4 regions of the Pseudoalteromonas sp. TB41 genome follow, and region 2 is predicted to be linked to each of the others. Evidence: predicted binding sites of a transcription regulator. Region 2 holds the regulator's gene; each other region holds the start of a gene.
What was found. The regulator sigma-54, encoded in region 2, starts transcription at its own class of promoters, with help from an activator protein. The targets are predictions, from matches to a motif close to GTTGGCACGNNNNTNGNNT.

Region 1: a site for sigma-54 is predicted at 5,831-5,849, ahead of L641_RS0105985 (choice-of-anchor A family protein). Genes of this name have one in related genera too.
Region 3: a site for sigma-54 is predicted at 4,011-4,029, ahead of L641_RS0112060 (flagellar basal body rod protein FlgF). Genes of this name have one in related genera too.
Region 4: a site for sigma-54 is predicted at 4,603-4,621, ahead of dps (DNA starvation/stationary phase protection protein Dps). Genes of this name have one in related genera too.

The regions. Positions count from the first base shown of each region.
Region 1 covers NZ_AUTH01000036.1:100,871-109,065, reverse strand. The annotation lists gene L641_RS0106005 (polysaccharide biosynthesis/export family protein) at 1-138, opposite strand, end outside; gene L641_RS0106000 (outer membrane beta-barrel protein) at 135-1,349, opposite strand; gene L641_RS0105995 (undecaprenyl-phosphate glucose phosphotransferase) at 1,333-2,736, opposite strand; gene L641_RS0105990 (hypothetical protein) at 2,914-3,312, opposite strand; gene L641_RS0105985 (choice-of-anchor A family protein) at 3,422-5,623, opposite strand; gene L641_RS0105980 (acyltransferase) at 6,330-7,412, opposite strand; gene L641_RS0105975 (glycosyltransferase family 2 protein) at 7,462-8,195, opposite strand, start outside.
Region 2 covers NZ_AUTH01000035.1:8,185-16,379, forward strand. The annotation lists gene kdsC (3-deoxy-manno-octulosonate-8-phosphatase KdsC) at 1-133, shown strand, start outside; gene lptC (LPS export ABC transporter periplasmic protein LptC) at 130-684, shown strand; gene lptA (lipopolysaccharide transport periplasmic protein LptA) at 674-1,213, shown strand; gene lptB (LPS export ABC transporter ATP-binding protein) at 1,210-1,935, shown strand; gene L641_RS0105440 (RNA polymerase factor sigma-54) at 2,270-3,769, shown strand; gene hpf (ribosome hibernation promoting factor) at 3,796-4,083, shown strand; gene ptsN (PTS IIA-like nitrogen regulatory protein PtsN) at 4,088-4,540, shown strand; gene rapZ (RNase adapter RapZ) at 4,560-5,402, shown strand; gene L641_RS0105460 (HPr family phosphocarrier protein) at 5,427-5,699, shown strand; gene mgtE (magnesium transporter) at 5,839-7,197, shown strand; gene L641_RS0105470 (YgiQ family radical SAM protein) at 7,285-8,195, opposite strand, start outside.
Region 3 covers NZ_AUTH01000082.1:8,659-16,853, forward strand. The annotation lists gene L641_RS0112030 (chemotaxis protein) at 1-34, shown strand, start outside; gene L641_RS0112035 (protein-glutamate O-methyltransferase CheR) at 55-885, shown strand; gene flgB (flagellar basal body rod protein FlgB) at 1,015-1,425, shown strand; gene flgC (flagellar basal body rod protein FlgC) at 1,428-1,859, shown strand; gene L641_RS0112050 (flagellar hook assembly protein FlgD) at 1,873-2,550, shown strand; gene flgE (flagellar hook protein FlgE) at 2,609-3,931, shown strand; gene L641_RS0112060 (flagellar basal body rod protein FlgF) at 4,065-4,808, shown strand; gene flgG (flagellar basal-body rod protein FlgG) at 4,830-5,618, shown strand; gene flgH (flagellar basal body L-ring protein FlgH) at 5,633-6,316, shown strand; gene L641_RS0112075 (flagellar basal body P-ring protein FlgI) at 6,329-7,423, shown strand; gene flgJ (flagellar assembly peptidoglycan hydrolase FlgJ) at 7,560-8,195, shown strand, end outside.
Region 4 covers NZ_AUTH01000037.1:5,694-13,888, forward strand. The annotation lists gene L641_RS0106050 (MFS transporter) at 1-1,239, opposite strand, end outside; gene L641_RS0106055 (DUF2189 domain-containing protein) at 1,466-2,245, shown strand; gene L641_RS0106060 (CBS domain-containing protein) at 2,423-2,842, shown strand; gene L641_RS0106065 (DUF2237 domain-containing protein) at 3,007-3,369, shown strand; gene corA (magnesium/cobalt transporter CorA) at 3,403-4,359, opposite strand; gene dps (DNA starvation/stationary phase protection protein Dps) at 4,708-5,232, shown strand; gene L641_RS0106080 (SulP family inorganic anion transporter) at 5,418-7,160, shown strand; gene L641_RS0106085 (c-type cytochrome) at 7,740-8,183, shown strand.

The DNA of each region.
Region 1 (8,195 bases), on a different contig from region 2:
GGTTACATCTAAATCAGGCTGACCAAATACTTTTATTTCTATTTTATCACCCGCACCTAAAATGTAGTTTTGCGAATCGTTCGCAAAACTACAAAAGCTCAGTAATAACATTAAGCCAGTTAAAATTTTAACCTTCATTCATTTCCCTTTAATGCAAATGTAAAGTTAAGGCCTACAATTACGCGGTCAAATTCAATATCAGTTTGGGTTGAGTTACGATCTATAAAATCAACATAGCCCGTTACCATACCAAAATTACTAGCTAAATAATTTAAGCCTAAGCGAGCATTTTTAACTTTGTCTTTACGGTTTAAGTTACCTGAATATTGCTGTTCTACATAATTAGCGCTTACTACAGAGCTTAAATAGTCGCTCCAATCATGCTGCCACGTAGCACCATAAACACTCTCTTTAATGTAATCACCTTGTAATAAAGGGTCTTTTGCCGCGCGTTTTGTTACCAGTTGCAGCGTAGAATAAGAAAGCGGCTTCCAAACAGCAGCGGCTTCCCAGCTTAAACCACTAAAGTTATCGCGCAGGTTTGACTCAAAATCTTTATTTTGGTAACCCACTTTAAAAGAACCAGAAGTAACGGCTGTAGCTTTCCACTCCATACCTAATAATACTTTTATGTCGTCTGAGTCACGGGTAATACCGTTTGAGTCAATTACATCATAACGGTAGTTTTCTTGCTTTACTTCTAAAAAGGTACGCGTGCCTGCTTGGGTATTGTAATATCCAGTAATGGATAACATAGGTTTATCGTAATCACGGTACTGCGATATAGTGGTAAAATTTTGATAATTTTTGTTATAATAACCCGCTGTTAAAGCAACCTGAGCTTTAGAGCTTTGTGCACCGTATTCGTAGCGAGCTTCCAGGTTTTGTTGTTGGTAATGTGTTGGTTCAGCTATAACGCTGCCTTGACCTTCAGTTAAACCGGCACCTCTTTGCTCGTATAACCAGTCAGCGTTACCCGTCACATCTAGTCTTTGTTGGCTAGTAAACTCTTTATGCACACCTGCGCCCAAGTTTACTTGAGTAAAGTTATCGGTAGTATCTTTATTATGAAACGACGTGCTTGATGCAATATCAAATTTATAGCTATCTGGGCCATCTTCAATTAAAGCGTTTAAACTCGGCGCTATATTCCATATTAAACGTGACTGAGTGGCAGACGGCGTCATAAAAAAGTTGTCGTTGCTGCTCACGCCTAGCTGTAGCGTAGGTGTAATCTCGGCGCCGTCTTTAGTCATTACACTGCCTGGCTTTAATTCTACTGCCAATGCAGGTGCACTTAAGCCCAACGCAACAAGTAAAGTGGTAATTGTATTAGTACGCATTTTCACTTTTAAATCCCTTAAAAATTGTCATAAAAATTATTTTTACATCAAACCATAAAGACCAATGTTTAATGTAATGTAGGTCGTATTCAACTCGCTTGGCCATTTTATCTAAAGTATCTGTTTCGCCGCGCCAGCCGTTAATTTGTGCCCAACCGGTAATACCCGGTTTGGTTTTATGCCTAAACATATAAAACTCTACTTTTTTTCGGTATTCTTCGTTGTGGGCAACCGCATGAGGCCTTGGGCCAACAATCGACATATCGCCTTTTAAAACATTTATAAACTGCGGCAGTTCGTCAAGGCTAGTTCGGCGCAAAAAACCACCTAGTGGAGTAATGCGGGCATCGTTTTTGGTTGCCTGAGTCACTACATCACTATTCTCGGTCACGGTCATCGAGCGAAACTTCCACACTTTTATTTTGCGGCCATCTAAGCCATAACGATCTTGCTTAAATATTATAGGCCCTTTTGATGTCAGCTTTATGGCGGCAGCAATAGTCAATAATAGTGGGGTAATTAAAGTAACAATAATAGCTGAAACGACTATATCTTCTGTGCGTTTAATAAATTCATGAGCACCAATACACGGCGCTTCAAACACGCTTAATGTATCAACATCACCCACGTGCTCAATGCGAGCATGTATTAAATTTGAGAGCAAAAAGTCAGGTACTATGTGCACATCGACGGTGGTATCACCTAGCTGTAATAAAATATCAGCTATTCGTTTTTGCGCTTTCATGGGGAGAGCTATATAAAGTATGTCTATTTCGCCATTACGAGCAGCATCTACTGCACTTTGTATACGCCCCTCAACACCTTGCTGTTCGAGTTGTTCAAACAAACGCTCGGGGCTTCTGTCGTCGTAAAAACCTTTAAAGTTAAACCCTAACTCGTCGTGTTTTACAATTTCAGCATGTAAATAAGCAGCAGACTCTGTAGCACCAATAATGGCCACATTGCGTTGTGATAGTCCTAACTTACGGCGACTACGTTTATACCAATAAACCCCTAAGCGCCAAATAAATAAATATGCCACACTTAACGTAAACCAAATAGCTATTCCCACGCGAGAAAGTGACTCAGTAAACTTAAATAAAAAAGAAACAACCAGTAAAAACGCAAAGGCAATTAAAACACTACCCCATGCACACATTACCATTGTTCTAAATTTGCCCGCTCGCCAAGAGCGATAAGTAGAAAACAGCTCAGCGCTGTATAAAAAACTAAGTGCAACAGTTAGTGCTGAAGCAGCATAAATAGGAGTGAGTTTAAAATTATAAATTAGGGCTGCGCACTGAAAGGCTAAAAACAACGCAAATATGTCGAATAATCGGTAAAAATTGGCATCAGAGGAACCTGAAGGTTTAAATGTCCTTGGAGATGTCATTTTGCTTAATTCCTTATAGCTAATTCAGTGTGAGTAGCACCTCACAAAATCCACGAGGATAATATAGTATTAGCCAATTTTGTTCAATTACTGATTCCGACAAAAGTACTAAAATTCATGTTTAAACATTTTAGCTAACTCTTGCTTTGTTCACTAAGTATCAAGAATACTCACATTTTAATTAAATACCCCCTTGAACCAACTCCAAACCCCAAACGAATATCCATCAAAAATATCAATGCCCAATGCTGACTTAATCAAATATAAAACCAGCAATGTAAGTAAAATAATAAAAATAGCCGCGATGCTTAAAATTAGCGCTTGAGCCAATTTTGCTACTTTTTGCTCTTTTGCGCTTAATTCACGCCTGTTTAGCCCCGCTAAAAAAACATAGTAGTAACGGTATTTAAAAAACTTAACTACGCCTCTGCAATCAACAGCATGATTACCCCACTGCCTAGCACCAATGGCTATTTTTAAATACGCTAGCTGTTCATCGGTAAAAGTAGATTGAATGTTTTTAGGCATTCGTTCTAGTAAACTTCTAATAGCTGGATCTTGCTGTAAGTTCGACAAAAAAACCTCAAATTCTACGTGATTATTAATTGCCAATTATTTTAAACAACAATTTAATAATAAAAAGCCAATTAAAACTTAATTGGCCTTTTATTTGCTAAAAGTACTTTTATTTAAGTGTACTAGAGCGATAAGTATTATTATTTAACCAGCTTGGTAGCTCTACTGTCGGTACAGTGCCATCTTGGTTAATATTTGTTTGGTGGTACGAATGCTGGTTCCAAATGCGAGTTGCATTTTTCCACGGTTTACTGGTATCAGCAGCACCATAAACAGTTACACCCTTGTTTATACTATAACGACTATCAAAGTTGTTAGAAACGGTAATTAACTCAGCATTGTCATCACCCGATAAATCTACAATTAAAGGGTACTCCCAAAGTGACCATGTAGAATTTGCAACAGTCGATAACACTTCACCATTAATACCATTTAAAACTCTAACCTTGAGGTGATCTTGTACGATAACTTCATCAATGCCATCGCCATTAAAGTCATAGGCGCTGACACCCATTTTACCGTTAAATACATCGCCATTAGCAAACGACCATACAACTTCACCCGAGGTATTGTACATATCTACAGAGCTGTATCCTGAGTAGACTATCCCTAAACTATTAGCACCTAAAAAGTTTGAAACTGCTTGAGCGCCGCCACCTAAATTATTAGGGTTTGTTATTTCCCATTTAACGTTACCATCATGCTCAAGTACCGCAAAAACACTTTCAGATGTGTTATTACTAGGATTACTAATAACTATTTCAGGTTCCAAGTCATCATCCAAGTTAACAACTGAACTAAACCACATGCCCCCTGGTGCACCATATTGCCATAGTTGCACACCATTTGAGTCATACAAACCACCACCTGAGAGCACCTCTTGAGTACCATTATTATCAGCATCAAACGCTATTGAAGCAGCAGACCAATTAGTGCTGTAAAGTAAACCTGTTTCATAACTGAATACATTATTTCCGTTTACAATCTCAACAACACCGTCATTATTTATATCACTTAAAGTTACTGAACCTAGTGGTTTGCCCGATTTAGCAAACTCTTTTTTAACTTCACCTAAATGGTTAACGACTTGTATTACAGGTGAAGCAAAATCACTTAAAACTATTTCAACAACGCCATCACCATCTAAATCGGCTGCAGCTACCGTGTTACGAGGGTCACTGAATACACCGCCGTTTTCGTATGTCCATAATTCGGTACCATCAATACCGCTTAAGGCACGAACTAAACCATTTTTATAGAAGACATTATTTTTGAATGTAACAACAACTAAATCAGCCACATCACTGTTATTAATAACGCCATCGCCGTTATCATCATTCAGTTGAGCAACAACAGGAGTTGAAGCAACTTGCGTGTGTTCAGGCATGAATTCGCTTGAATCCCAATGCCACTTTTGTACCATTTCAAACGGCGCTATAGGTTGAGCTTTAGCTGGTAATTCTCCATCAAACTCGCCACCTAGTAGCGCCATTGAGCCATAAAAACTTTGGCCAATAATTGGCATTTTTGCCGTGCCGTATACACCTCTGATATCAGCATAAGGAGCTAATATTACCCCCTGCCAACGATTGCCTTTAATATCTAGCTTTTGTGCATTAGTAAAGTTGAACACGGTTTTACTCGCATGGTGACGTAAACGTGCAAAGCTTTTACCTTTTACAACTACGTTATCATCACCTGTAATATTAAAAACTAAAGTGGCATCCGCAGGAATACCCCATACTTTAAAAGTATGCGCTTTAGCAAAGTCACGAGCTTCTAAATTAAATACTTGTCTATCAGAGCTTCCATCACCTTGTAAATAAAGGCCGCCCCATTTACGGTACACTGTACCTGTTTCATCCAGTTCACTTAATTGTGTACTTAAATCTTTGTAATATTGCTCTTGCTCATCAAAGTTAAATGGTAATGCCGATTCATCTTGGTTAGAAAGGATTTTAGAGCCCCACTCCATACCCCAACGAACACTCCAGTGAACATCAGTACCGCCACCGGCTACCATGCTACCAACATATTGGCGACCATATTTAAAATCGATGGTTGATTCACTAATTAAGTAATATTCTTCTGGGTTGTATGGGCGAGTGTAACCCACGCTGTAACCTTTAAGATCAATTTCACCTGCGGCGATAGCACCGTCAGCACGACCAAAGTTTGATTTAAAATCATTAAAAACAAATGCTGAAAAATTATTGGCAACGCCTAAATCTGCAGCCAGTGTTGTAGAGCTGGCTAATGTAAGTGCGATCACTGCACTCAATTTTTTAAATTTTAATAGTGAGTTAGTCATTTTTTCCCTCGAAAATGAAAAGTGCATGATGGCACCAAATTTAAGTCATTTGTTTAACGAAAGTTAATTCATCGAATTCTTGGTGAACATTATATACACAATTAAAATCAAAAGGAACAAAAAACACTACAAAAGTACCAAGTAAGTGCCCATTAAAAAGGAACAAAAACTAAAATCAATGACTTAGAGTGAGCTAAAACTCCAAAAAAGCGAAAAACAAACCAAAAAGCATTGCTAAATGTTTATTTTATGTAAACGGAATTAAAAGAGGTGAGTAGTATATCAACTCCCAAAGAAAACTAAGCATATAAAAATTTGTCTATATTTATATTAATTTGCACTTTTTATGTACGCGAGGATTGAAAGGTAACGGTGACTACTTAAGTTAAGAAAAACCGAGCATTAAATTACCGATTAAAATGTCTTTATCATTTTAAAAAGTTATGTTCCATGAGTAATAAAAATAAATGTGAGTAAGTTGTCCAATGCCAAAAACTTAAAATTTTTGTAAAAACTCAACTTAAAGAAATTGACAGATACTAATTTAGAAAACTTATTGTCAGCCGTTACTTTAAATTGGTTAATATAAAAGGTTTTTATCTTGTCGAGATTAAAGCTCTACCACCAAAGAGTAACCTCTCAGAGTGATAGAGTTAGTATATATTTATTAAAATTGGGATTAGGGATTAGGGATTAGGGATTAAGATTAAACATTCTTCTTTAAAGAAACTGGCTTTTCTATAATTACAAAAAGCACAAACGACGTTATTAAAGTCAAACAAAAAAGTGGGATCCAAAACCAGAAATATAGAAAGTCATAAATAGGATTTTTTTCAAAAAACACACTAAAAACTAAAAAACAAAATTTTAATGTTAAGCCGTGAATCAAATAATATGAATAACTCATGTTACCTAACTTTCTTAAACATTTATTAACCAACCACTTTGAACTAAACGAAGCACTACTAAAAGCATTTAAACAAAAAATAAAAAATAACACATAAATCACTGCAATCGATAAGTTATAATTTATGTCTACTAACGCTCTTGAGCCAAAAAATAATATTGCAGCTATAAAAGCTATAGTACCCATTTTCCTGGATGTTACTTTTTGAATTTTATTAAACTCATACAATAAAATGCCGCAAATAAACATCATTAAGCGTACATTCCCATCGTTAATGTAAAACCAAGTAAAACCAAATAAGGTAATTAATAACCAAAAATTAATACGGTGGTTACTTTTCCAGCTTTTCATATTTGTTGCAAAAATAATAATTGGAATAAATATGTAGTAAAAAACCTCGTAGCTTAAGGACCACGCAACAGCAATAATTGGGTCAATATCAAACAAACCAGGTAATAACATGAGGTTTTGTATTACATAAATTACAAGTAGTTTCAATTCTTGAGGTAACTTACTCTCAGAAGGAAAAATAAAAGATAAGGCAAGATAAATCAAAAACACGAAGATAAACGTTGGGTAAATCCTTGAAATACGACGTCTAGCATACGTTATTACATCAAAGCTCAACTTATTTATAATCGTACCGTATATTAAAAAACCACTTAGTACAAAAAATAGGTCAACTCCTATATGCCCTGCTGAATGAATAAATGAAGCAATATATGTAGTGTCGTATGAAAGCCAAGGGGATATTAATGAGCTGTAATGAACTAGAAAAACTAAAAACACAGCAATTCCGCGTAAACCCTCCATTGCTCGAAGTGGTGTATTGGCACCATGAGATATTTCTAGTTGATTTGAAACCCAGGTAATCATATGCATTTATGAAAAATAACCCTTTATGAAATTTTTGAAATTAAATGTGTTTATTTTAAAATTTAAATAAAGATGATAATCTTTTTTTAATAGGTAGGCTCAATAGTAAAACACTTGAAGGATTTGAAAACACATTCTTTAGAGCGGATAGTATTTGGCGCGTTTTAATTTGTCTTACTAACACTAAATAGTTGTATGCACAGATTAAGTTTTTTTCACGACTTTGCTGAGCATTTAATTCTTCTTCTGATAGCGTATGCTCATGCATAAACTTTTTATCAAAATCTAAAAGCTTAGTGATATGAGACACTTCCATTTTACTTGATATAGAACCATCACGAATAGTGTAAATATAACCTGCCTGATCAAGTACCTGTGCATTTGCACCATTTGCTAAGCAACTTGCTAAAAAATAATAGTCTTCCCCAATTCTAACTTCTGGCCAGTATTGAATATCCTTTGCTTTTACAAACTCATTTTTAAACAAAGGTTTAACATAACCCGTTGATTTAACATTTGAAAATACGAGATTCGTTTTAATGAGAAACGATAAACTTAAATCACCTAAGGGTAAGTCAGATGTTGAATAAAAAGGCTTAGAAATTACACCATCACTATTTAATTCACAAAAATTATCGATTAGAACATCAGCGGTTTCAGAAGCCGCATTTAACATATTTGTTAACCTACTTTCATGCATTGCATCATCTGAATCTAATACAGCTATCCATTTTCCTTGCGCTGCAGCAAAGCCGATATTACGAGCAGCACCTGGACCGCCATTTTTTT
Region 2 (8,195 bases):
TCATCCACTTATTAAACGTTTATCACATTATGTAACCCAACTGCCCGGCGGTTTTGGTGCGGTAAGAGAGCTGACAGACTTACTTATGCTCGAAAATAACAAGCCACTAACTAGCCAAGGAACGAGTTCATGAATGTAGCGCGCATTATACTGAGCGTTTTATTCATAAGCTGTATGGTTTGGCTCTGGTATCCTTATTTTACTAAGGTTGATATAACTGCAAGCGAAGAAACACAAGTTATTGCTAAGCCTGATTATACCGCTATTGAGTTAAAACAAACGGCTTATAATGAACAAGGTAAAGTGAGCCATAAGGTAACTGCGGTAAAAATGGAGTTGTATCAACAACTCGGTTTTACCTTTTTTGAAAAGCCTATATTCACTTTATACAACGAGCAGCAAACATGGCGTATTAACGCCGATGAAGCCACACTCTACGACGACCGTCAACTGGTGTTAGAGGGTAATGTAACCGCTCAAAATTTAGTAGATAACGCCATGATCGATACGATCACCGCCCAGACCATCAATGTTGATATAAAACTATTAACCATGCAATCACAGCAGCCTGTCGTTATTACAGGACCTAATTTAAAAATCACAGGTAAAGGCCTTGAGGCCGATTTAAAAACCGAGGTGATTAAACTTATTAACCATACGCGAACCCTATATTATGACCAATAACCTATTTAAAATTTTAATTGTTCCCTCACTATTAATTGCTTTTAACAGTAATGGCGCTGAACCTGCTGAAGCCCCCGCTGCTAATCAAATTTCAATTAGTGCAGATAAGCAAGAAGGTCAATTAAAAGAAAACGTAGGCATTTTTGAGAAAAATGTTGAAATTATTCATGGTAATCGCCGTATCACAGCTGACCGTTTAGAAGTGCACAAACGCGATGACCTAGGCGATAACAAACAGTTATTAATTGCCACAGGCAGCCCTGCATATTTTGAAGAAACACAAGCTGATGGCACCATAATGAGTGCCAGTGCTAATGAAGTGCGTTACGATGTATCGCTGCGTTTTTTAACCTTAATCGGCGATGCAAGCATTGCTCAAGCAGGTCAAAAAATAACAGCTAAAAGTATCACTTACGATATCGAGCAGCAGTTAATTAGCGCAGAAAAAGACGAAAACTCAACAGACCGTGTACACACTATTTTAGTCCCTGTTGAAAATAAAAAAGAAGATGATAAAGGCCAACCATGAGCACATTAAAAGCAGAGCTATTAGCTAAAAGCTACAAAGGTCGTGAAGTTGTAAAAAACGTTGGCCTAGAGGTTGAAGCTGGCAGTATTGTGGGGTTACTTGGCCCTAATGGTGCAGGTAAAACCACCACTTTTTATATGATTGTAGGCCTTGTCCCTAGCGATAAAGGCAAAATATCAATTGATGATAAAGATATTACTTTATTACCGATGCACAGCCGAGCGCGTTTAGGGATTGGTTATTTACCGCAGGAGTCGTCTATTTTTAGAAAGCTGACTGTTTATCAAAACTTAATGGCTATCTTAGAAACACGTAAAGAATTAAATAAACAACAACGCGAAGATACCTTAAATAATTTACTTGATGAATTTAGTATTCAGCATATCCGCGACAGCCAAGGTATGGCCTTATCAGGTGGTGAACGTCGCCGCGTTGAAATTGCTCGCGCGTTAGCAGCAAACCCTAAATTTATCCTTTTAGACGAACCCTTTGCGGGGGTTGATCCTATCTCAGTATTAGATATTAAAAAGATTATAGAGCATCTTAAAAACCGTGGCATTGGCGTACTTATTACAGACCATAACGTGCGCGAAACACTTGATGTTTGTGAAAAAGCCTACATAGTTTCTCATGGGGAGTTAATTGCATCAGGCACTCCTGAATACGTATTAAACGATAAAACAGTACGCGATGTTTATTTGGGCGAGCAGTTCAAGCTCTAATATGTGTGTTATTCCACTAAGCATCTGCTAAGATTAATTATACTTAGGTCTGTTGACCTTTCAAGGTTGAATTTGCAGCAGTCTGTTTGGTATTTAGGCAAGGCAGAGCCTATGTGGTGTGGTATTCCCCATAAATAGGCGATAACGCAGCATCAATGCCAAACAGGCGCTGCCCTTCGGGTTCTGCCTAGGGACGATTTACTCTTTGTTGCTCGGTTTTGACTTAGCCCACTAGGTTACAAACCTCGCGCCGCAATTAAACCGCCCCTAGTTTGAACAAATTTTAATCCGTAAAGGTCAACAGACCGTAATTTAAAAGGATTGTTAGAGATACATGAGGCAATCATTACAGCTGCGCATGGGCCAGCAACTTACAATGACTCCACAGTTGCAACAAGCAATTCGCTTATTGCAACTCAGTACATTGGATCTCCAGCAAGAAATTCAAGAAGCACTCGATAGCAACCCCTTGCTTGAAGTTGAAGAACATGATTACAGCGAAGACACTGCAGGTAAAAACGAACAAAAAGCCGATAACGATGACTTAACGCTAAGTGCCTCAGCTGACGATAAACCTAGCGAGTATGAGCAAGATAGCGGCGAAGCAATGACCAAAGACACCATTAGCGATGATATGGCTATGGATGTTACTTGGGATGAATATATGAGCGCTGCGCCTGCCTCTTCATCGGGCCCAATGCCAGAAGATGAATCTATTTATCAAGGCTCTTCGACTGAAACGCTGCATGAGTATTTAATGTGGCAACTTCAACTGACGCCGTTTAGTCCTACCGATGAAGCGATAGCTATTGCAATTGTAGAAGCTGTGGACGACTCAGGGATTCTAACCCTTAGCTGTGAAGAAATATTAGAAAGCTTTAACCAAGAAAACGACGGCGAAGATGAAGTTGAACTTGACGAAATAGAAGCGGTATTAAAGCGTATTCAACTATTTGATCCAGTGGGAATAGCCGCGCGTAGTTTACAAGAGTGCTTGTGTATTCAGCTAAATCAATTTGATAAAGACACACCTTTTTTAAACGAAACAAAAATGATCTTAACCGATCATATTGATTTACTTGCTGCACGTGACTATCGCACGTTGATGAAAAAAACAAAGCTTAAAGAAGATGAGCTAAAAGAAATCATGACGTTGATTCATACGCTCAGCCCAAAACCGGCAGACACTATTGTTAGAGAAGAGTCTGAATACGTTATTCCTGATGTGTCGGTTAAAAAAGTTAAAGGTCGTTGGGTAGTTGAATTAAACCCAGATAGCATGCCTAAGATCAGAGTAAATAGCCAATATGCAGCTATGTCGCGTACGGTTAAATCAAGTGGTGATAGCCAGTTTATTCGCTCGCACTTACAAGAGGCTAAATGGTTTATAAAAAGCTTAGAAAGTAGAAATGACACGCTACTTAAAGTAACCAACTGTATTGTGCAACAGCAACAGGCCTTTTTTGAACACGGTCCTGAGGCTATGAAGCCTATGGTGCTTAACGATGTGGCTGAAATGGTGGAAATGCACGAGTCGACTATATCGCGTGTTACTACGCAAAAATACATGCATACACCACGTGGCATTTTTGAGCTTAAATATTTCTTTTCAAGCCATGTAAGTACTGAAAATGGTGGCGAATGTTCATCAACAGCAATACGTGCATTAATTAAAAAATTAATCGCTGCAGAAAACTCAGCTAAACCATTGAGTGATAGTAAAATTGCAGATATATTGGCAGAGCAAGGAATTAAAGTAGCGAGGAGAACCATTGCAAAATATCGCGAATCTCTAGCTATTCCCCCGTCTAATCAACGTAAAAGTTTGATTTAAGGCGTACAACAAAGAGGAAAATGTTTATGCAACTGAATTTAACTGGTCGCCATGTAGATATTACCGACTCGCTTAGAGACTACGTAAATAGTAAATTTTCGAAGTTACAGAGGCACACTGATCACATAACGAATGTGCACGTTATTCTCGATGTAGAAAAACTAAACCAAAAAGCTGAAGCAACCGTTCATGTTAGTGGCGCTGAGATTTTTGCCTCTACTGAGCATCAAGATATGTATGCCGCTATAGACTCGCTCATTGACAAGCTAGATCGTCAAGTAATTAAACACAAAGAGAAACTTGCTCGACACTAACACTATGAAACTAAGCTCACTTATCTGTCAGGACTGCAGTAAAGCTGCGGTCCTTTTTAATAGTAAAAAAAGAATTTTAGAATTTATCAGTGAATTGGCTCACAATAAGCTGCCCTATTTAACACAACAAGATATTCTTAATGCATTAACTGCAAGAGAAAAGCTTGGAAGTACAGGCATTGGCCGAGGCATTGCTATTCCACATGGTCGCATGAGTGGAGCTCAAGAGCCCCTTGCTTTGATTTTAGTGAGCGAAACAGCTATTAATTTTGATGCGATTGATAACCGACCGGTTGACATTTTTGTCGCGTTAATTGTTCCCGATGGCGATAATCAGCAGCATTTGAAGATGCTAGCCACGATTGCTGATAAGCTCAATGATAAAGAATTTTGTAAACAGTTACGCGCCGCCAAATCGGATAGCGAACTATATCAGGTTATCGTCAGTCAATCGTAGTAATAAAGAAAGGTGATAAATGGAATTAATAATTATAAGCGGTCGCTCAGGGTCAGGTAAATCTGTGGCGTTACGCGTTGTGGAAGACTTAGGTTATTATTGTGTAGACAATATTCCTCTTAATTTATTACCATCATTAGTGCGCAGCGTTTCCGACAGTTATAATAAAATTGCTGTGAGTGTTGATGTGCGTAATCTACCTAAAGAGCAACAGCAATTTAATGAAATACTCGAATATTTACCTGGTTTTACTAAACCAACGGTATTTTATTTAGACAGTGACGATCAAACATTAATAAAACGTTTTTCAGAAACGCGACGTCTCCACCCTTTATCTATTGATTCTTTGCCGCTTGATTTAGCCATAAAAAAAGAAAAACAACTGCTTGATGTATTGATTAATCGTGCTGATTATATGATTGATACCACAGATTTAAGTGTGCATCAGCTTGCTGAATCTATTCGTGAAAAAATACTCGGAAAAAAAGATAAACAACTGATCATTACCTTTGAGTCATTTGGTTTTAAACACGGCATCCCTAAAGAAGCAGATTACGTATTCGATGCCCGTTTTTTACCAAACCCGCATTGGGAGCCTGAACTTAAGCCACTTACGGGGCTGGATCAACCAGTAAAAGACTACCTAGCAAGTCACAGCATAGTGCAAAAATTTACATGGCAAATTCAAACATTTGTGCAAACATGGCTGCCGCATTTAGAACGAAATAACCGCAGCTACTTAACCATTGCAATTGGCTGTACCGGTGGGCAACACCGCTCTGTTTATTTAGCGCAAACCATTGGTGAAAGCTTTGCAATGAGTCATCCTAATGTAAAAATTCGCCATCGAGAACAAGAATAAAATCAAAGCTTGCGAGAACATGTCATGCGGTTAGAAAATACATTTTTAATAAAAAACAAATTAGGATTACACGCTAGAGCGGCGACAGTATTAGCTCAGCTTTCTGTGCAATTTGATGCCACAATCACTTTATTTCAAGATGACAAACAAGCCGCTGGCGATAGCGTGCTGGCACTTATGTTACTCGAAAGCAGCCAAGGCAAAGAAGTTAAGGTGGTATGCGAAGGCCCCGACGCTGAGCCTGCACTTAGCGCAATAGGTGAACTCATCGACCAACGATTTAATGAGCAAGAATAAAAAAGTTCATTATTAACTCATCATCCTAAGCTTAGGTTAATAGTGGTTGAGTTAGTTTGCTCACATAAAGTAAGATAAACTAAAATTGAATAGCATTTATACCCTTCCAGCATGTAATACAATTTAATTAAGGACGCCAATGCCTGAAGCTTTAGAACAAGATATTCCACTACAACAACTAAAACAGGTGACTAAGTCACTAAATAGTGGTCAATTTGTTCAAGTTAGACGCATGCTGGCAAAGACGGCGCCTTGTGATACCGCACTTCTTTTAGAATCATCCCCGCATAAAATTCGCCGTATGCTCTGGCAGCTCGTTGATCCTGATGTACAAGGTGATGTGCTTGAAGAGCTTTCTGAAGATGTACGTTTGGGCATTATTGCGCAAATGGCACCCGAGCACATTGCTGCTGCAACCGAAGACATGGGCCATGATGACTTAGGGGAAGTACTACGTAGCCTACCTGACACCGTTTATAAAGATGTTGTTAGCGCTATGGATATTCAAGATAGAGAACGTGCAACGCAGGCTTTATCGTATCAAGAGCGCTCTGCTGGCGCATTGATGAATATCGATACCGTTACTATTCGCCCCGATGTGACTCTAGATGTGGTACTGCGTTATATTCGCTTACGCGGCGAATTACCTGAGGGTACAGATGACTTATATGTGGTTGATGAAAATAACTGCTTTTTAGGCGCCCTATCGCTGAGCACTTTATTAACCAACCCCCCTGAAAAAATTGTTCATGATTTAATGGATGAAGACTGTGAGTCTATTCCTATTTCAATGGATGAGAGCGAAGTTGCACAATTGTTTGAGCGTCATAATTGGATATCGGCACCGGTTGTTGATGACAACGCACACTTGCTTGGGCGGATCACCATTGATGATATCGTTGATGTTATACGTGAAGACGCTGAGCACAGTTTACTGGGTTTAGCGGGTTTAGATGATGAAGAAGATACCTTTGCACCTGTGTTGAAAAGCTCTAAAAAGCGCTCAATTTGGCTGGGTGTAAACTTACTAACTGCATTGCTGGCTGCAATTGTGGCGAGCTTTTTTGAAAACACCTTAGCTATATTACCAATTCTTGCTGTGCTCAATGGCATTGTCCCGTCAATGGGTGGGGTTGCAGGCAGCCAAACCTTAACTTTGGTTATTCGCGGTATCGCGGTGGGTCATATCAACCAAACTAACCAACGTTTTTTATTATTAAAAGAACTCGCTATCGGTGCGATTAACGGTATGGTTTGGTCTATCCTAATTGCCGGTGTTGTTGCGCTTTGGCAATGGGATTTCAAACTCGGTGGTGTTTTAGCGTTTGCTATGTTTATGAATTTAGTTGCAGCAGGTATTGCGGGTGCTAGTATCCCACTATTGCTTAAAAAAATGAAAATAGATCCAGCACTTGCAGGCAGTGTGGTACTAACCACGGTAACTGATATTGTTGGTATATTTGCCTTCTTAGGTACTGCGACTTGGTTATTGATTTAATCTTTTTATAAACGTTTTTAAACAAAAACACCGCATCAATACGCGGTGTTTTTGTTTAAGCCGATAGTTACTTTACATAAGTTAAGGCTACTTAGCGCGCTGGCGATTACCACCTACCTTAGGTTTAGTGTTGGCTTTTTTAAACTGGCTAAAGCCAGTATGACGAGTAAGCGCAGGACGACCGCCCTTGTTACCTTTTCCGCCTTTGGTTTGTCTTTCATCTCGTCCTTCTTCAGGGACTAAACAGTTAGGCCCTTTACCAATAAGCTTGGCTTTGCCCATGTTACGCAGGGCTTCGCGGATCATTGGCCAACCGGCAGGATCGTGATAGCGTAAAATCGCTTTATGCAAACGACGTTGGCGCGCTCCCTTAGGCACAGGTACTTGCTCCGTATTATTTTTAATATTACGTAGCGAGTTCATTTCTGTGTGGTAAATGGTGGTTGCGTTGGCCATCGGTGATGGATAAAAATTTTGTACCTGATCAAGCTTAAAATCATTCGATTTCAACCATAAAGCCATGTTTACCATGTCTTCATCTTTAGTCCCCGGGTGAGCAGAAATAAAGTATGGAATTAAATACTGCTTTTTACCCGCTTCTTTTGAGTACTTATCAAATAACGCTTTAAATTCATCATAGGCGCCCATACCTGGTTTCATCATTTTTGATAATGGGCCATCTTCTGTGTGTTCAGGTGCTATTTTTAAATATCCACCAACATGATGGGTTACTAGCTCTTTAACGTAACGAGGATCACGTACTGCAAGGTCATAACGCACGCCCGAAGCAATTAAGATCTTTTTGATCCCTTTAACCTCACGCGCCTTTTTATATAAGTCGATAGTGGGTGTGTGATCGGTATCCATATGCTTACAAATATCAGGATACACACACGACAAGCGACGGCACGTACTCTCTGCTTTTTTACTGGTACAACGCAGTTTGTACATATTTGCAGTTGGCCCACCTAAATCAGAGATAACCCCAGTAAAGCCCG
Region 3 (8,195 bases), on a different contig from region 2:
AACAGCCGTTAATAAATGGGTTCATCGTGATTAATAAACATAGGTGTTATTGATTTGACTAATAAAGATTTGCAGCAAAACGAATACGATCAATTTCGCTTATTTTTAGAACAACAGTGCGGTATTGTTTTAGGTGAAAATAAGCAGTATTTGGTAAAGAGCCGTTTGGCACCATTAATGTCTCGATTTAATGTTGAATCGTTGTCTGAATTGGTAAGTAAAACTCTCGGTGTGCATGAGCGCCAGTTGCGCGCAGCCGTTGTTGATGCCATGACAACCAATGAGACATTGTGGTTTAGAGATCAATATCCGTTTGAGTTACTTAAAACCAGATTATTCCCTGAGTTTAAAACGTTAAATAGGCCATTAAAAATATGGTCTGCGGCGAGCTCATCAGGACAAGAACCCTACTCAATAGCGATGTCGGTTGCTGAGTTTCAATCCAGCAGCCCTGGTGTTTTAAAAATGGGTGCACAAATAATTGGTACAGATATATCAAATACCATGCTTGATATGTGTAAACATGCTGAATATGATGCATTGGCATTGGCTCGCGGACTCTCTGCTGAACGTCGTAAAAAGTTTTTTAAAGACAGCGGCAATGGTATGGCACAAGTGGTTGATTCATTGAAAAAGCAAGTGAGCTTTAGGCATTTAAATTTGCTCGATTCGTACGCTTTAATGGGTAAGTTCGATATTATATTTTGCCGTAATGTTTTAATTTACTTTTCACCTGAGGTGAAAGCCAAAATAATTGCACAATTCTCTCAAGCACTTAACCCTAAGGGGTATTTATTTTTAGGTGCGTCGGAGTCTATGTCTGGTTTAAGTACTGACTTTGATATGGTGCGTTGTAACCCTGGTATCATTTATCAAAAGAAATGACCTTCATTAATATATTATCCCTCCTCTAAACGACGCCTATTGCGTCGTTTTTTGTTTTTATCATCACTATTTTCACTGCTGGCTCATTTATTGCTTTATCGGTACTGAGTCAATTTTTTGGAGGTAGTTATGGCTATCAGTTTTGATAAAGCATTAGGCGTGCATCCGCATGCGATGTTGATCCGTTCGCAAAGAGCAGAAATGCTCGCTACTAATATCGCAAATGCTGATACGCCCGGCTATAAAGCAAAAGATATCGACTTTGCCTCAGCATTAAAAACGGCAAAGTCCAACCAACTAAGCGGCAATACCATGGTAAGAACCAATGAAAAACACATTGCCGGTGGTACCCGTAGTGTAGGTAGTAATGAACTATTTCGTACGCCAAATCAAACAGATACAGGTGATGGCAACTCTGTTGATATACAAGTGGAACGGAACTTGTATACACAGAATGCTATGGAGTATCAGGCCAGTGTCCAGTTTCTTAATGGTAAATTTAAAGGCCTAAAAAAAGCCCTCGGTAGTCAAGGAGCCTAATTATGAGTTTATATAATGTGTTTGATATTGCTGGTTCAGGTATGAGCGCGCAAAACGTGCGATTAAATACCACGGCAAGTAATATCTCTAACGCCAATACAATTAGCTCTTCGCAAAATGAGACGTACCGAGCGCGACAACCTGTATTTGCTGCGGAGCTTACAAAAGCGTCAGCGTCAGCAAGCAACCCACAGGGCTCTGCCGTTGGTGTAAAAGTGTTAGGAGTGGTTGAAAGTAATAAACCACTACAAATCGAATATAACCCAAATCACCCGAGTGCGGATGAAAATGGATATATTTACAAACCCAACGTGAATGTTGTGGAGGAGATGGCAAATATGATTTCTGCTTCTCGCTCTTATCAGACAAATGTTCAAGTTGCTGATGCAGCTAAGCAAATGTTAAGTAAAACACTGCTGTTAGGTCAGCGGTAACTGAGGGTAGCTCATGAGTAACGATATTAGTACTTCTTCATCCTACATGGACTCTTTACGTTGGCAAGATAAGCAAGTGCCAAAAAAAGAAGAGAGTGATGCGTTAACCCAAGAAGATTTCTTTTCGTTGTTAACACAGCAGTTGTCATATCAAGATCCCAGCAAACCAGCTGATAACGATCAGATGATTGCACAAATGACAAACTTTACCATGGCTGAAGGGATCTCAAATTTAAACTCTAACTTTGAGTCTTTAGCCGCGTCGATGACATCAAATTCGGCATTGCAAGCATCAACACTGGTAGGCAAACAAGCTTTGTTGGAGTCGGATACACTGGAGCTTAATGAGTCGGGTGAATCAAGAGGTTCTGTTGTAGCTGAAAAGCCAGTCGATAGTTTAATGATCCGCATTGAAGATGCATCCGGGCAGTTGGTTAAAACTATAGATTTAGGCACTCAGCCTGCAGGAGCCATCCGTTTTGCATGGGATGGTAAAAATGAAGCGGGTGAACGGCTACCACCTGGTGAATACAACATCAAAGCAGAGGGTAGTACAAATGGGGAATTTTCAAGCCTCCCATTAGCTACATTCAAAAATATTGAAAGTGTTAATATTAACGGCTCAAGCGGCATTATTATTAATACTAAAGAAGGTGCGGTTAGGCTGACTGATGTCGCAGAAATCGCGTAATAGATTTTATGTATTTTTTAGCCAATAGGCTAAATATTTTTTAGGTTAGAGGTTAATTATGAGCTTCAATATTGCATTAACAGGCCTTGCTGCCGCACAAAAAGATTTAGATGTTACCGCCAATAACATTGCCAACGTAAATACCACGGGCTTTAAAGAGTCTCGCGCCGAGTTTGCTGATGTATACGCATCATCAGTATTTAGCGCCGGTAAAACAAAAAATGGTGATGGTGTGCAAACCACCATGGTTGCCCAGCAGTTTCATCAGGGCTCGCTGCAGTTTACTAATAATTCACTGGATTTAGCGATCACAGGTGAGGGGTATTTTGCTACCAGTCAAGACTTAGGCGCACAAGACTTTACCTACACGCGTGCGGGTGCATTTAAGCTTAATAAAGATAACTTTGTTGTAGATGCTAAAGGTAATTTTTTACAAAGCTTCCCAGTTGATGAAGTTAGTGGTGACACGACCTCTGTAAGTCTTAGTACTTCATCTGCTTTACAAATACCAGATTCTTCGGGCTCTCCGCGCTCTACTTCAAACGTTTATACATCATTTAACGTCGATTCTCGAGAAGATGTAATAGCTGTCCCTTTTGATGCAACAGACAGTACTACTTATAACTCTTCGACATCGACCACAATGTATGACTCACTTGGTGAGCCACATGTTCTACAATTCTTTTTTGTAAAAACAGCGCCTAATGAATGGCAAGTACATGGTACGCTTGACAAAACTCCCTTTGATGCAACTGGTGCCGCGACAGCAACACCAAGCCCGCTAAGTACCTTTGGGTTTGATGCTAGCGGTTTGCCTGCAACGACTAATGGTGCTCCAAATGTTGGTCCAACCTTTACTGATGTTAATTTAACCGGAGCTAATTTATCGGGTATTTTATCTAATGGCGCCCAATTTGATGATATTGCGATTAATTGGCGCGATGAGGCCGGTACTGCAAATAGAACGCCTACTCAATATGCGAGTCGCTTTGAGGTGAAAGCACTAGAGCAAGATGGTGCGACAGTAGGTCGCTTAGCGGGTATTGATATTGGTACAGATGGAAAAGTTGTTGCATCTTACAGTAATGGTGATTCAACTTACTTAGGTCAAGTTGCCATGGTGCGCTTTTCAAACTCACAAGGTTTGCAGCAAGTAGGTGACACTTCATGGAAAAAAAGTTTGACCTCGGGGGAACCAATTGCGGGTGAGCCAGGTTCAGGCACACTAGGCAACATTAATTCGTCAGCTCTTGAGCAGTCTAACGTAAACTTAACCAATGAGCTGGTTGATTTGATTAGTGCGCAGCGTAACTTCCAAGCAAACTCTCGTGCGCTTGAGGTTAACTCAACTATTCAACAGAACATCCTTCAGATCAGATAATCATATTTTGATTTACTAAGGCTGCTTAGTGCAGCCTTTTTTATTCCTCTCCTAAAATCTTATTCACACTTAAATTTAATTTGGCACTTATATTGCATTTACTCATACATAGATTTCTTAATGAGTCGATGTTATGGATAAAATGGTCTACATAGCGGCATCTGGCGCTAAACAAAGCATGCAAGGGCTTGCTCTTAAAGCCAATAATTTGGCAAATGCGAATACCACTGGGTTTAAATCTGATTTTGCGCAAGCACGGTCAATGCAGGCTTTCGGTGAAGGTTTGCCGACTCGTGTTTTTGCTATGCAGGAGCGCCCAGGATCTAACATGACATCGGGCGGTGTTGTCGAAACAGGTCGCAGCCTTGATATTGCTATGAGTGATAATGCATGGCTGAGTGTTCAGGATGCCTCCGGTAATGAAGCCTATACAAAAGTGGGTTCGTTAAATATAACGGCTGAAGGAATGTTGACTACCAGCGACGGTCGTCAAGTTATTGGCGAAGGTGGGCCAGTCATATTACCTGTACCGATTGAAAAAATTGAATTTAGCAAAGATGGCACTATTCAAGTTCGCCCTCAAGGTGCACCGGCTAACTTTTTAGAAGAAGTTGATCGGCTAAAAGTGGTTGATGCAAACAACGCTACACTCGAGAAGGGTAACGATGGCTTATTTAGAGCTAAACCAGGCCAAATAGTTGAAACATCAGCCAATGTACAAGTATTAGGTGGCACATTAGAAAAATCGAATGTAAATCCTGTGCATGAAATGGTCGATATGATCAGTCATCAACGCCAATTTGAATTACAAGTAAAACTGATGAAAACAGCTGAAGAGATTGATCAACGTCAAGAACAGCTGATGCGCATCGTTTAACTATAACGTGAGGATATTATTATGAATCCAGCATTATGGATAAGTAAAACAGGGCTTGACGCTCAACAAACAGATATATCGGTTATATCAAATAACTTAGCGAATGCCAGTACAGTGGGTTACAAAAAAAGCCGCGCTATTTTTGAAGACTTACTCTACCAAAATATTAATCAACCAGGCGGTCGCTCATCGCAAGACACCGAAATGCCGTCAGGCTTAATGTTGGGCGCGGGTACTAAGGTGGTGGCTAACCAAAAAAACTTTTCGCAAGGTAATATGCTCACCACTGAAAATTCATTAGATTGGATGATTTCAGGTCCTGGCTTTTTTGAAGTTTTACAGCCTGATGGCAATATTGCTTATTCGCGTAATGGCCAGTTTACTACCGACGGCGACGGGCGTGTTGTAACCTCGGGCGCTGGTTATGTTGTTCAGCCTGAAATGAATGTGCCTGATGATGCACAGTCAATCACCGTATCTCAAGATGGTGAAGTGTCAGTTCGCATTAAAGGTCAAGCCGAAAACGTGGTTATTGGTCAAATTACTATTAGTGATTTTATCAATCCGTCGGGCCTTGAGCCTATAGGGCAAAACCTTTATACCGAAACTGCAGTAAGTGGTGCACCTGTTCAAGGTAACCCGGGGGTTGAGGGCTTAGGTACAATTATTCAAGGTTCACTTGAAACATCAAATGTAAATGTGACCGAAGAGTTGGTTAATTTGATTGAAACTCAGCGAGTTTACGAAATGAACTCAAAGGTAATTTCAGCGGTTGATGAAATGATGAGCTACATCAATCAACAATTATAGTCTTGGGGGATTGTATGCGTAATATCATGTTATTTGCAGTAGGGACTTTACTGTTAAGCGGTTGTGTATCTACACAAAATAATGAAGTAGTGCAGGACGATCCCTACTATGCACCTATGTATCCTGAGCCTAATATGGAGCCAGTGGTAGCAACTGGCTCTTTATTCAGTACTCAGTTATCGAATGACTTATATGCCGATAAGAAAGCACTTAGAACAGGCGATATCATTACGGTTAAATTGCAAGAGTCAACCCAAGCCACAAAAGCGGCTAAAACAGAAACAGATAAACAAACAGATGCTAGCCTCGATCCTGTTATTGGTTTAGGTGGTTTACCGGTTAATATTGGTGGCGATAGTATTCAATTTGGGGTTGGTAGTGATGCGTCGTTTAAAGGTGACTCAAGATCAAATCAATCAAACAGCCTAGTTGGCGATATTTCGGTTAACGTGATGCGAGTATTACCAAATGGTAATTTGGTGATTCGCGGTGAAAAATGGCTAACGCTAAATACCGGTGAAGAATTTATTCGCTTAGAGGGGTTAGTGCGTCCACAAGATGTTAATGCTGATAATACCGTTGAGTCTAATCGTATTGCGAATGCGCGTATTCAGTATTCAGGTAAGGGTCAAACTCAAGAGGCACAAAGCCCGGGTTGGTTAACGCGTTTCTTTAGTAGCTCATTGTTTCCCTTTTAGAGGACATTCAACATGAATGGTTTTAAAGTTTTTTGTTTTATGGTGCTACTAGGCTGGCAATTTACTGCCAGTGCTGAGCGAATTAAAGATGTATCTATGGTTGAAGGGGTGCGCTCAAACCAATTAGTGGGCTATGGATTGGTTGTTGGTTTACCGGGCACCGGAGAGCAAAGCCGTTTTACCGAGCAAAGTTTTAAAGGCATGCTTAATAGTTTTGGTATTACACTACCTGCGAGTTTAAAGCCAAAAATTAAAAATGTTGCAGCGGTTGCTGTTCATGCTGAACTCCCTCCATTTAGAAAGCCAGGGCAGACTATTGATATAACCGTGTCATCAATTGGCAGTGCAGGCAGCCTGCGCGGTGGTACATTATTACAAACATTCCTAAAAGGGGTTGATGGTAATGTTTACGCCATCGCTCAAGGCAGTTTAATTGTAGGTGGCTTAGGCGCTGAAGGCCTAGATGGCAGCCGAGTCGTTATTAATACGCCAACCGTAGGGCGTGTGCCAAACGGTGCCACGGTTGAACGTGCCGTTAAAAGCCCATTTATGCAAAACGATTATATTACCTTTAATTTAAACCGTCCGGACTTTACAACCGCAAAACGTTTAGAGAAAACCATAAATGATTTAATCGGCCCAAATAGCGCACAAGCACTCGATGCGGCTTCTATTCGCGTTATTGCACCTCGTGATGCCTCGCAACGTGTATCGTATTTATCAACTCTTGAAAACTTAGAGTTTAAGCCTGCGGATACTTCGGCAAAAATAATTGTTAACTCACGCACCGGCACTATAGTTATTGGAAAAAATGTAAAATTACAACCTGCGGCAATTACACATGGTGGCCTTACTGTGACCATTGCTGAGCAACAAAATGTGGCACAGCCAAATCCTTTAGCAGAGGGGGAAACAGTGGTTACCCAACAAAGTATTATTGACGTTAATCAAGATGATTCACGTGCTTTTGTATTTGACCCAGGTGTAAGCCTTGATGATTTAGTTCGTGCTATTAATGAAGTTGGCGCTGCCCCTGGCGATTTAATGGCGATTCTTGAAGCACTTAAAGAAGCCGGTGCAATTAACGGTCAGCTTGTTGTAATTTAGTTTTATAAGATTCTAGACCCTAAGCCCTAGGGTCTTTAACCCTTAACCTTTCATCCTTAACCTTTCATCGCTACTCTTCTTTTGGCTCAATTATTGCATTTAACTAGGTATTATTAATTATTGTGTCAAAAAGCTGATGGAAACAAATCATCTAGATAAGCAAAACTTTTTTGATTTAGGCAACTTAGACTCTTTGCGTCGAGATGCTTTAAACAGCGGTGATGCATCAACCGATGCATCTAAAGTGGCGTTAAAAAAAGCGGCGGCACAATTTGAAGCTATCTTCACCCAAATGCTACTGAAAAGTATGCGTAAAGCCAATGAGGCTTTTGAAGACAAAGAAAGCCCATTTAATGCAAGTGGCGTGAAGTTTTTTGAAGAAATGCACGACCAACAGATGGCTACAGAGCTTTCATCAAATGGCTCTTTAGGTCTTGCTGATTTAATTGTGCAGCAACTATCGCCAGATGGAAAAAACTTTATGCCAGGCTCAGTTCTTCGTACAACGTCAGATTTCTTTAGTGACCAACGTGCGGGTAGCACCTTACCTCATCAAGAAAACCAAAAGGTCACTGAAAAAGTGCCGCTCGTTGATTCAACTGAAAAAAGCGAACAAAACATAGCGTCTGGCACATTTGAAAATGCTGAGGAATTTGTAAGTACAGTGTGGGAGCATGCAAAAACAGCGGCTAAGAAAATTGGTTTAAATCCGGCGGTTATGGTTGCGCAAGCAGCATTAGAAACTGGCTGGGGTAAACATATTATCAGTAAA
Region 4 (8,195 bases), on a different contig from region 2:
CAACAGTAATTGTGAAATCTCCCAGTGTAAAAGCGTTAGGGTAACAATACTTAAAACAGCGCTGCCCACCATAAATAAGGCGTTTAGTACATTATTGGCAGCAATCACTCGTGAACGGCTATCTGGGTGAGTACGCTGCTGAATAAGTGCATACAGTGGCACCGTATAAAAACCCGCAGCTATACCAATACCAGCCATCCAAATAAAGTGCCAGAGCATATCGCCGGTATTAATCACTTGTTCAAGCGTAAGCAGCGATTCATTAGTTTGGCGATAAAACTCAATGCTTGGCTCTTGGCTTAATAAATATAAAAACAAGCTAATTAAAAGCGCCCCAAAAGGCACAATGCCTAACTCAATACGTGAGCGCGATAGCTTCTCACAAAGTAAAGACCCCAATGCAATACTCAACGAAAACACCACTAAAGCTGAGGTAACCACCAGCTCATCGCCTCCCATTACATGTTTTACATAGTTAGGGAGCGCGGTTAATATCACTGCACCAATAAGCCAAAACCAACTGATCCCCAATACTGATTTACCCACCGACTCGGTTTGTGCGTTAAGCGCATTAAATACACTTTTGGTCGAGGAAATAGGGTTAAGCGATACCTTTAAATTAGCATCATTCGCAGCACTTTTTGGTATAAAACGACTACTCAAATAACCAATAACCGCCAAGCTCACTATCGCGATACTGATATAAACAGGGCCTGCAGCTTGAGTTATATAATAAGTGCCAAATACGGTGCCCAATAAAATAGCCACAAAAGTGCCAGATTCAACTAACCCATTAGCTTTGGTTAATTCATGAGGAGCCACATGCTGCGGTAAAATTGAGTATTTTAATGGCCCAAAAAAAGTGCTTTGTAAACCCATTAAAAACACAGTACCTAACATTAACCAAACCTGCTCGGTTAAAATAGATACCACGCCCACCAGCATTATTGGAATTTCGCAAAACTTTACGATGCTGATCAACTTTGATTTTTCCAACTTTTCTGCAATTTGACCAGCCATGCCCGAAAATAAAAAGAATGGCAAAATAAATAATCCCGCAGCCACGTTAGAATAAAAAGCACCATCGGCCACCGTAGCAGCCTGAAAAATTAAAATAAGGAGGATTGATTGCTTGTAAACATTGTCATTTAAAGCGGAGAAAAACTGTGTCACAAACAGAGGTAAAAACCGTTTACTGCTCAATAAAGCTCCTTGATATTGTTGTTTATTTTCCTTCATTACGGTCTCTTAAAATTAGCTACAGCGTTTAGATTACCACTGTGTAAAAGAAATACGAACCCACTTTTTTAAGTACGTGCTCAAAAATATACCTAATCGCTAACACGCAATAAAAATGATTAACAAATGAACAATGCAACTAAATCTTGCGTATAAGTTGTTTATGAGTTGTAAATAAAACATCTATGTTCTAAAACTAAAAGGTGACTAAAAAAGGAGCATCTTTATGCCAACTACAAACACAATAGAAAAAGACACCAAATTCGCACGTTGTTTAGAGTGCAACAAAGTAAATACATTTGCCGCTTTTCATTGGCTTTCGTTAGCGTTTAAGGATATGGCGCGCGCGCCCATGCTGAGCTTAATTTACGGTTTAATCTTCACACTTATTCCCGTAGCGATTGTTTACTCTGTTGTACTTACCGACAGCCACCTTGCCATACTGCCAGCCACGGTTGCATTTGCCTTAATAGGTCCTGTGTTTGCGGTTGGTTTGTACGATGTGGCTTGGGAGCTTGAAAAAGGCCATAAACCTACTTTAAGCCATTCATTAAAATCGATGTTTCGTAACCCTGTAGGTGAGTGGGGTTTTGCCGTGTTACTTATGGTAATTATGGTTATTTGGATGCGCTTAGCTGCAATTGTTCATGCATTGTACCCAAGCCATGCAAACCCAACATTTGAAGAGCTTTCGGCGTTTTTAACCATAGGCAGTATTATTGGCGGTATTTTACTGGTTAGTGTGTTTTCAATTTCGGCATTTACCCCGCAAATTATGATGGAAAGACGCGTTGATATAATGACTGCCGTGGTTTCTTCAATACATGCAGTTAAAGAAAACTTTGCAGCCATGCTGGTGTGGTCTATTTGTATATTTGTACTTGTGGCACTGGGCTTTGCTGCGGGTGCCGCTGGATTCATTATTATTATGCCACTACTTAGTTACGCTAGTTGGCACGGTTACATTGCGGTTATTAAAACTAAAAAAGAACGTGGTTACGAATAACATTCACCCATCGTCATTTTTTATCACTTAATAAAACGCTTTAGGGTGTTTTATTAAGTGATGCCTGTTTCCCTCCTGTGAATTAAATCTGCAAAAACCTTGATCTCAATAAGGTGCAAAGCTTAAAAAGCGCGCTAATATAATGTGATATACCACACGCTTTATAAAGGAATAAACATGAGTCAAAACGTTGCAGACTTAATGACACCTAACCCATTCTCAGTGAATATAAAAAGTACTTTGCACGACGCACATAATTTAATGAAAGAAAAAAATGTTCGTCACATTCCCGTTATCGACGAAGATGGCGCATTTGTTGGCATGCTTACGCAAAAAATTATGATCGCCAAAGTAATGGGGATCATGGCTACTTTTGGCGCAAATGCACTACAACGCAAAGAAAAACTCACAAAAGTAGAAGATATTATGGTGAGTGACTTTATTAGTGTCACTCCAGCCCAGCCATTATCAGATGTGGTTAAGTTTTTTGTAGAGAATCGCCATGGCTGTATGCCTGTGGTTAGCGAGCAAGGTCAGCTGGTAGGTATTTTAACCTCTTCTGATTTTGTGCGCTTAGCTGCGGCGCTATTATCTTAATTAATAGCACAATAAAAAACCTGCGTTTTGAATTTACGCAAAGCGCAGCTATTTTTATAAACAAATACCTACCCAGAAGCCTCTTCGTATATAGCTAAGTCACTAACAGCCTGTTATGGTAAACAGCTCTTTTCAGCAGTTATTACTAAAAGGTAATTTGTCATATGGCTAATCAATTAAATGTATTGGGAACTCGCCTACAGCTATGTTGTGGCAATGGCGGCTATACTCGCGAAGGGTTTTGCTATGTGCCAGATTCAGACTTTGGTAATCACAGTGTGTGCGCCATTATGACCGACGAATTTTTGCAATTTTCTAAGGCGCAAGGTAACGATTTAATTAGCCCTAATCCTTTGTATGATTTTGCGGGCTTAAAAGCTGGCGATAAGTGGTGCTTATGTGCGATTCGTTGGTATCATGCCATTGCTGCAAATGTTGCTCCTCCTGTTGTACTTGAAGCAACAAACCAAAAAGCGCTAGATATTATTCCCCTTGAAGTATTAAAAGCACATCAATATACTGGGTAATGATTTGAGCGCTCAGCTTGCAATATTAAAGTATTATAACCACCCTTTATGTTTAAAAAATAAATAAGGGGCAAAGCCCGACAGCAACATAATGCCAATTGCAAATGGATAACCCCATTCCCATTGTAGCTCAGGCATTATATTAAAATTCATACCATACACACTAGCCACTACTGTAGGCGGTAAGAAAACCACTGAGGCAATAGAAAAGGTTTTAATAATTTGATTTTGTTCAATATTAATAAAGCCTTGTGTTGAATCCATCAAAAAGTTCACCTTGTCGAACAAAAAGGTACAGTGCGACATTAAAGTTTCTATATCGAGTACAATTTCTCGAAGAGATTCGCGCTCGTCATTTTGCGCGCCTATACGGCGTATTAAGAACGAAATATTGCGTCGCGTATCCATTAAACATAAACGCACTTTACCATTAGCATCTTCTAAGCGAGCTATGCGACCAACCGCCTCTTCTAAGTCTGAGTTATCTTCTTCAAGTACATAAGCACTGAGCTTCTCTAATTGATGATGCATGTCTTCGAGCATATCCGCGTGGTTTTCAACTTTTTGATCAAATAAAGTGATTAATAATTGTTTTGCTGTATCGCATGCCACCTGACCTTTTCGCGCTCTTAAGCGCAGTAGTCTAAAATCAGCCAATTCCTCATCACGAATAGTAAGTAAGCAATTGTTTTGCAACAAACAAGCTACCGTTACAGTATTAAATCGCCCTTCATTAGGTGACATAAACAATGCATGCACATGTAAACCTTCATTATCGATAAAGCACCTTGACGACGTTTCAATCTCTTCTACATCTACCGAATCTGGAAAAGTTATATTGAGCGTTTTTGCAAGCGCATTTTGCTCCTGCGGTGTTGGATTAATAGTATCAATCCAATGTGCATTCTTTATGGATACTTCAACAGGGGTATCAGGTAAAGGCTCTAACTCTTTGATCACTCCTTGCTCGATGGAAAAAAATCTCAACATACACTTCTCCTTTAATGAATCTTTAAGTTGAGTATATGTAACAGGACATTAATCAACAATGATAATACCTTCATTATAACCACTATAAAGGGCACGCTATTCGCTAACACTTTAAAGTACTGCTGTTTTGCAGAATTTACAAAAAAGTGCATATTTTTCATATGCACTTAATCTTGCTGCTTTATCAAGTACTATAAATAAAAATTAAACTGCTATTTTTCAGTTAGTTAAAACTATGTCACTATCGGCATGACGATTGCTTCTATAAATACAAGAGGTGTTCGTTATCGCAATTTAAATACTCACTAGAGTAAAGCGAGCACTATTTTTGAAATAGTAGGAGGAATCATGAGTAACAGTAATAATGCAAATAAAGTCGCTGAATTTACCGCTCCCGGTGTAGAAAACGAATCAGCAAATAAAGCAATATCTGTACTAGAAAATCGCATGGTAGCGCTAATTGATTTACAGCTAACTTTAAAACATATTCATTGGAATGTAGTAGGTCCAAACTTTATTGGCGTACATGAAATGCTAGACCCACAAGTAGAAACCGTCCGTGAAATGACCGACACCATAGCAGAACGTATTGCCACTTTAGGCGGCGTCCCAGTTGGCACACCAAAATCGATTGTTGAGCGTCGTACATGGGAAGATTACGCCATAGGTAAAGGCTTAGTAACTGAACACTTAGCCGCATTAGACAAAGTATATAACGGCGTTAACGGTGATCACCGTAAAGCCATAGAATCACTTGCTGAGCTTGATCCGGTATCTGAAGATATGATCATTGCGCAACTTGCAGAGCTTGAGCAATATCAGTGGTTTGTTCGCGCCCACATAGAATCATCTACTGGTCAATTGAACAGCTAATTTTTAAAGCAGTCATTTGACTTACAAAGCCCAGTAACTTGCTGGGCTTTTTTGTTTTTAAACTATATTCCTCTTATTAATATACTAGAAATCCCCCTATTTAGCGCATCTAACACGTTTAGTTACTATACTTATTATTAAAGAGAACTTACTATCGACTCCTAATTATTAGCAGGGAATTTGAAGTGTTGTCGCGTCTATATAGCTTTATGCCAGGTTTACACACCTTATTTAATTATCAACGCCAATGGTTTGCTGATGATGTGAGGGCGGCATTATCGGTTGCAGCCGTTGCTTTACCTGTTGCTATAGCTTATGCGCAACTTACAGGCGTTAATGCTGCAGTTGGCCTGTATTCTTGCGTATTACCTATGATGCTTTATGCACTTTTTGGTACCTCTAAACAGCTTATTATTGGCCCTGATGCCGCAACATGTGCGGTTATTGCTGCAGTTGTTACTCCACTCGCTGCAGGCGATAGCTTTAAACATTGGCAATTAGTGATCACCATGACCGCAATGACCGGTTTTTGGTGCTTTATTGCCAGCCGCTTTAAGCTAGGTGTATTAGCCGACTTTTTATCTAAACCAATTTTAATGGGGTTATTAAACGGTGTGGCTATTACCATTATTGTTGGTCAGTTTTCTAAAGTATTTGGCTTTACCTTTGATGAGCGCTACTTGCTTGAGCGTTTAGGTGGCGTTCCTACGTATTTATCGCAAACTCATATTCCCACCTTACTAATGGCTTTATTTACCCTCGGCGTTTACTTTGTGTTAAAGCGCTTAAAACCTACATGGCCAGCCTCTATGTTTGCCATTGCACTAGGTGCGGTATTCGTTTGGTTATTTAATTTAGAGCAGTTTGAAATAAAAACCATAGGCACAGTAACCGGTGGTTTGCCTGTGTTTAACACCCCAGTATTTGACGTGGGTATTATTCGAGAACTTGTTGTACCGGCACTCAACTTAGCCATAGTTAGCTTTGTCAGCATGATGCTAACAGCGCGAAGCTTTGCAGCAAAGAATGGCTACGACATCGATGCCGATAAAGAATTTAGAGCCTTGGGCATCGCTAATTTAGCGTCAGCATTATCACAAGGCTTTGCCGTTAGTGGTGCCGACTCACGCACAGCCGTAAACGACGACTCTGGCGGAAAAACCCAATTAGTTTCGATTATAGCTGCCGCTATTATTGGCGTTATCGCTCTTTTTTTAACGGCGCCGCTTGAATTTATTCCCAGTGCTGCACTCGGGATTGTATTAATAATTGCCTCTGTTCACCTGCTTGATTTAAAGGCAGTCTGGCAATTAAAATTTAAAGATAAGCAGGCATTTTACTTAGCCTCAGCCACACTTTTTGCTGTGCTGTTTATTGGTGTTATACCAGGAATTACCCTTGCTGTATTACTAGGGTTATTTCAATTTATTCGAACTGTTATGCGCCCATCAGACACCATTTTAGGTGTGGATATAAAAGGCGTAGTAAGAAGCTTAGACGAAACAGATAAAGCCAAAGCAGTACAAGGGGTTTTTATATATCGCTTTAATTCTCCTTTAACCTATTTTAATGCCAGTTATTTTAAACGCCGCTTGTTAGAGCAATATGCAAGACAAAAAGACGACACACAATGTGTCATTATTGATGCTGTGCCCTGCTTCACTCATCTTGATTTAAGCGTTATGGCCATGCTCGCAGACCTAGATGTGATATTTAAAAAACGAGGTATTCGATTAGAGCTAGCGGGAAGAAAACGCCAGCTACTTTCTTGGTTTAAAACCGCTGGTATCGCCTCAGGTAAAGACGGTATTTATATTCATTCAGACTTATACATTGCCTTACAAAAAAACAGCGTCAGTCAGCATGTCGACGAGGTTACGATGTTTCAATCGCAAAACTCCGAAGAGATAAATGCAGGTAATAATTAGGGTTATTATTTTTCCTCAACTACACTAGGGTCTGTTGACCTTTGTGGATTAAAATTTGTTCAAACTAGGGGCGGTTTAATCGCGGCGCGAGGTTTGTAACCTAGTGGGCTAAGTAAAAACCGAGTAATAAAGAGTAAATCGTCCCTAGGCAGAACCCTTCGGGCAGCGCCTGTTTGGCATTGATGCTACGTTATCGCCTATTTATGGGGAATAACCACACCACATAGGCTCTGTCTTGCCTAAATACCAAACAGACTGCTGCAAATTTAACCTTGAAAGGTCAACAGACCCTAGATGAGTCATTTATTGTGAATGACTCTTTATAAAAACAATAGAGTGTTCAAGCATTTTAATAAATCAACACTTAATAATAAGCGTAGCCTTATTGCCTTTTCTTGCTACTTACTAAACCTTAAAAATACAAACAATAGCCAGATGCAAATATCATACAGCGCAGTAAATACATAGTTTAGTCGCTAATGCGGTCGCTTTTAGTTTTAGCTAATTAGCCATAAGTTGTTTATGGCTATGGTTTATCAATTGCCGCACACTAAACCAATGAAAGACAAAGGAGCTACCATGAAATATACATTAATAATTTTATGCTTAATTGCACTTGCAGGTTGCGATAGAGGCGTTGATTCTCCAAGAGGATTTAGCTTACCAGAGGGAAATGCTGAAAAAGGTAAAGCCGTTTTTATAAAGTATGAGTGTTTGGCATGCCATACACTTGCAGGCGTAGAAGATGACAGTATAAAAAAACATGACGATATTTCTATCAGACTAGGCGTTAATAAAACCAAAATAGTCACTTATGCTGAGTTAGTTACATCGGTTATTAACCCTTCTCACCGCTTTTCAAGGCCTTACAGAGCTGATGCTAGAACCCCCGATGGAGCATCTAAAATGACGGTATTTAACGACACCATGACCGTTTCTGAACTCACTGATTTAGTGACCTTTTTACAACCAAATTATAAGCTTATTCCTTATCATAGAACGAAGTACTCTGATTACAAATAAATACTTATAAGT